Regions from separate parts of the Brevibacillus sp. FSL K6-0770 genome, predicted to be linked through region 2. Evidence: a T-box and tRNA genes for the amino acid it is inferred to sense, from the RefSeq annotation. Region 2 holds a T-box; the other holds one or more tRNA genes.
What was found. The T-box of region 2 lies ahead of serS (serine--tRNA ligase). A T-box ahead of a tRNA ligase gene usually reads a tRNA of that ligase, here a tRNA-Ser.
Positions count from the first base shown of each region.

Region 1: it encodes a tRNA-Ser, which carries the amino acid that the T-box ahead of serS (serine--tRNA ligase) is inferred to sense. The anticodon was not compared.

Region 1 covers NZ_JBBOBQ010000001.1:2,113,629-2,116,101, reverse strand. Annotated here, with positions in the region: gene NST23_RS10310 (acyl-CoA synthetase) at 1-676, opposite strand, end outside; tRNA gene NST23_RS10305 (tRNA-Ser) at 1,010-1,098, opposite strand; gene NST23_RS10300 (aldehyde dehydrogenase family protein) at 1,173-2,473, opposite strand, start outside.
Region 2 covers NZ_JBBOBQ010000001.1:34,177-36,649, forward strand. Annotated here, with positions in the region: gene pdxS (pyridoxal 5'-phosphate synthase lyase subunit PdxS) at 1-531, shown strand, start outside; gene pdxT (pyridoxal 5'-phosphate synthase glutaminase subunit PdxT) at 542-1,117, shown strand; T-box leader at 1,256-1,476, shown strand; gene serS (serine--tRNA ligase) at 1,526-2,473, shown strand, end outside.

The DNA.
Region 1 (2,473 bases), 2.1 Mb from region 2:
GCTGCGCGCTATGGAACAAAGGAAGCGCGTGCACAGCTACATCATCGTGCGACATATTTCCTTCTATAATCGTGCTGACGTATTCCGAAAGAATGCTGCTGTGCGTCAGCATGACTCCTTTTGGCCTCGATTCCGTGCCGCTCGTGTACAAAATGTGGGCGACATCCTCGTCGGCCAGCTCCAGCTCCGGCTCTTCCGTACTGGCGCCCTCAATCAGCGGGCGAAACGGCACCCACTCTCCTTCCTGCACCGCTGGCCTGGAGATCAGCGACAAAAGCTTGGGCGATAAGTTTGCCGATTCGAGCGCTTCCTTGGCGACCGTGAGAAATTCCGGAGCCACAAAGCAGGCGCTCACCTCTGCATGTCCGAAAATAAAAGCCACATCGTTTGTATGCAGCATGAAGTTGATCGGCACCATAATCAGCCCCGCTTTGGCCAGCGCAAAGTTGAGGATGACAAAGTCCATGGAGTTTCTGGACAGAACCGCCACTCGCTCCCCTTTTTGCAATCCTTTGGCGAGGAAGGTGTGCGCAGCCTGATTGACAAGTTGATCCAACTTCGTGTATGTAAGTACCTCTTCCTCAAATTGCAAGGCAATCTTCTCGGGGTAGCGCAGCCTGCTTCGTCGCAAAATATCGCCAAGCGTATTTCTTCTTACTCGTTGGGCTTCCATCATCACAAACCCTCCCTCACCGTATTCCCCCTTATTATATCTCAATTTTCTGTGTTATGTTTATTTTCTGACTTTTAATAGCAAAAAAAGACGGCAGCTCCCTCTGCATTATTGAAGCTGCCGCAGGCCCCAAGAAACATTCGAGTCCTTGTGTACAGCATATCTTAAAACGGGCCGCTCTTCGATATTGGTTCTTCTGGATTTTGAGGAAAAAAACGGTGTGTGCTGGAATGGGCAGCTTCGGCGTCGGAGCACACGCTTGCATTTTGCTGATATAAAAAAGACCTCTTTAAACGAAAGAGATCTTCGTGTCCTATTCGGGTAATGAAAACACGGTGGCGGAGGGAGCAGGATTCGAACCCGCGTGAGCTTGCACTCTAACGGTTTTCAAGACCGCCCCGTTATGACCACTTCGGTATCCCTCCGCATCAATAGCTGGTTTAACTATAGCACAGCTGCAAGACCGCTTGCAAGCGTCGGCAGAAGCGAACCTACCGCTTTACCGCTTGACGACGACGAGCTTCAACTCGCTCAGTTCCTCGACGGCGCACGCGACACCTTCCCGTCCCAGCCCGCTCTCCTTCACGCCGCCAAACGGCATATGATCCACCCGGAACGTCGGGATGTCATTGATGATAACCCCGCCCACTCTAAGCTCGTCCGCCGCTTCCAACGCCAGTGACAAATTGTTCGTGTAAACCCCCGCCTGCAAGCCGTACCGCGAATCATTGACCAGCCTGATCGCCTGCTGGACCGACTGTACCGGATTGATCATGACGACAGGCCCGAATACTTCCTCGCGGGCAATCTTTGCCTCCCGCGGCACATGCGTCAGGACGGTCGGCAAAAGCATCCGCCCCATCAGTTCGCCGCCGCAGGCGAGCTTCGCCCCTTGGTCGAGCGCTTCCCCGATCCAGGCAAGCACGCGCTCTGTCTGCTTCGGATGGACCATGGCGGAAAAGTCTGCTTCTTCTTCTAGCGAATCTCCCCCGCGCAACGCCACCGTCTGTTCCACAAAGCGGCGGACAAATTCGTCATAGATGTCCGTCACGACATAAATTCGTTGCACAGACACACACACTTGACCAGAATAAGCAAAAGCCCCGAACAAGCAGCGCAAAACGACCTCGTCCAGCGGCGTATCGCGGTCGACGATGACCGCAGAATTGGCGCCCAGCTCCAAGATTACTTTTTTCAAGCCCGCCCGATTGCGCACCTCGACGCCCACTTCAGGGCTTCCGGAAAAGGTCACGGCGCGAACTCGCGGGTCGGTAACCAGCTTGTGGCCCACGACCTCTGCGCTGCCTGTGACGACGTTTAACGCTCCTGCCGGGAGTCCAGCCTGCTCTGCCAGCTCAGCGAGAAAAAGCGCACTGATCGGGGTCTGCGAAGCTGGCTTCAATACGACTGTATTGCCAGCAGCGAGCGCAGGCCCGACCTTGTGCGCTATCGAATTGAACGGAAAAGGAAACGGCGTGATCGCGCCCACGACTCCCAGAGGCTCGCGCACCGTGTAAGCGAGACGGCCTTCGCCACCGATAGCAGCGTCCAGTGGAATCGTTTCCCCGTGCAGCCGCTTGGCTTCTTCCGCTGCAAACCTGTACGTCTGCACCGTGCGGATGATTTCGCCGCGCGCTGTCCGAATCGGTTTTCCCGCTTCCAGCGCGACGATCCGGGCAGCTTCCTCCATTCGCTCATCCAACAGGATGGCGATTTTCTCCAGAATGGCTGCTCGCTGGTAAGCTGGCATGCGGCGCATGGGGGTTGTAGCTTCTTCGGCCGCTGCAATCGCCCGCTCTA
Region 2 (2,473 bases):
AAAGACTTCACTGTGCCGTTCGTATGTGGTGCGCGTGATCTGGGCGAAGCGCTTCGCCGCATCGGAGAAGGAGCTTCCATGATCCGCACAAAAGGTGAGCCAGGGACCGGGAACATCGTAGAGGCAGTTCGCCATATGCGCACGATGATGGCTCAAATCCGCAAAGTGCAGGCGATGTCTTACGATGAGCTGATGGCAGAAGCGAAAAATCTCGGTGCTCCATACGAACTGCTGGAACAAGTACATCAAACTGGCAAACTGCCTGTCGTGAACTTCGCGGCTGGTGGCGTAGCTACCCCGGCAGATGCGGCACTGATGATGCAATTGGGCTCTGACGGCGTATTCGTCGGCTCAGGTATTTTCAAATCGGAAAATCCGGAAAAATTCGCGCGGGCAATTGTCGAGGCAACTACCCACTACACAGATTACGAGCTGATCGCACGCGTATCAAAAGGCTTGGGCAGTGCGATGACGGGAATCGAGATTTCCAAAATCCGCGAAGCTGATCGCATGCAAGAGCGCGGCTGGTAAGGTGAGTCAAATGAAAATCGGTGTACTCGCGCTGCAAGGGGCTGTGGCAGAACACTTGCGCATGCTGGAGGAAGCAGGGGCGACAGCCGTTCCTGTCAAAAAAGCAGAGGAACTCGCAGACCTCGACGGATTGGTTCTCCCAGGCGGAGAGAGCACGACGATCAGCAAGCTGATGCATAAGTACGGATTCATGGATGCGCTTCGTGAGTTCGGAAGCGCCGGAAAGCCAATCTTCGGCACTTGCGCGGGAGCGATTCTCTTGGCCAAGCAGATTCAGGGGCAGGATGAGTGCCATCTGGGGCTGATGGATATCAAGGTGGAGCGGAACGCGTTTGGTCGGCAAAAAGAAAGCTTCGAGGTCACAATGCCCGTAGCTGGTGTCGGTGCAGATTACCCGGCAGTGTTTATCCGCGCTCCTTACATCGTAGAAGTCGGAGAAAATGCTGAGGTGCTTGCCAAGTACGATGAAAAGATCGTCGTTGCCCGAAACGGTCACTACCTGGCGGCTGCTTTTCACCCGGAATTGACCGAAGATGCACGGCTGCACAAATATTTCCTCGAAATGGTCAAAGAGTACAGAAGCTAAAGCCAATCAATAAACATCCTCGAAAGAAGATCGGCATGAACAAGATGCCGGTCTTTTTTTGTATGAAGATCATCGCGGAGTAGCCTTTACATACGTATAGAACCTGTAGTACAGTTAACAATAGAAGTATGCATGAATGAGAATGCGATGATGAGAACAAGTACCTCATGAAGAATCTGGTGCAGAGAGTCGGTGGTGGGTGCAAACCGATCCGGTCTGTGGGGGAATCCATCTCGGAGTGGCAAAGGAATGAACTTTGTCCGGAACCGTCCCGTTACGACGGATTGAGTGGATACATGTGCAGTCTTGGCGTGTATCAACGAGGGTGGCAACGCGGGTATACAACACTCGTCCCTTATGGGGACGGGTGTTTTTTGCATTTTATTATCGATTCGGAGGGATTCGAACATGTTGGACGTAAAAGTATTGCGTCAGGATTTGGAAGAAGTAAAACGCCGTTTGGCGCATCGCAACGAAGATATTTCCGCTCTGGATCAGTTTGCAGAAGTGGACGAAAAGCGCCGTCAAGTCATTCAGGAAGCGGAAGCTCTGAAAAATAAACGCAACACGGTATCTGAGCAAGTAGCCATCATGAAACGGAACAAAGAGAACGCCGACCATTTGATCGCGGAAATGAAAGAAGTAAATGAGCGCATCAAAGCGTTGGATGAGGAACTGCGTGGGCTGGATGAACAGCAAGAACTGATTTTGCTGAGCCTGCCTAACCTGCCACATGAAAGCACACCAATTGGTACTTCGGAAGATGACAACGTGGTGGCTTGGACGTGGGGCGAGCCTCGCAACTTTGGTTTTGAGGCGAAACCACACTGGGAAGTAGCCAGCCAGGCAGGGATTCTCGATTTTGAAACGGCAGCGAAGGTAACCGGAAGCCGCTTTGTCTTTTACAAAGGACTGGGAGCGCGTCTGGAGCGGGCGTTGATGAACTTCATGATGGATCTCCATTCCAATGAACACGGATATGAAGAAGTCATCCCGCCATTCATCGTGAACCGTGCGAGCATGACCGGAACCGGACAATTGCCTAAGTTTGAAGAAGATGCTTTTAAACTGGAAGGTCCTGATTACTTCCTGATTCCTACCGCAGAGGTGCCAGTGACGAACATGCACCGCGACGAAATCATGGATGGAGCAGACTTGCCTAAATACTATACGGCGTTCAGTGCTTGTTTCCGTTCGGAAGCAGGTTCGGCAGGGCGCGACACGCGCGGTCTGATTCGTCAGCACCAATTCAACAAAGTCGAGCTGGTGAAGTTCGTCAAACCGGAAGATTCCTACGATGAGCTGGATAAACTGGTGAAAAATGCGGAGAAGGTGTTGCAGCTGCTTGGACTGCCA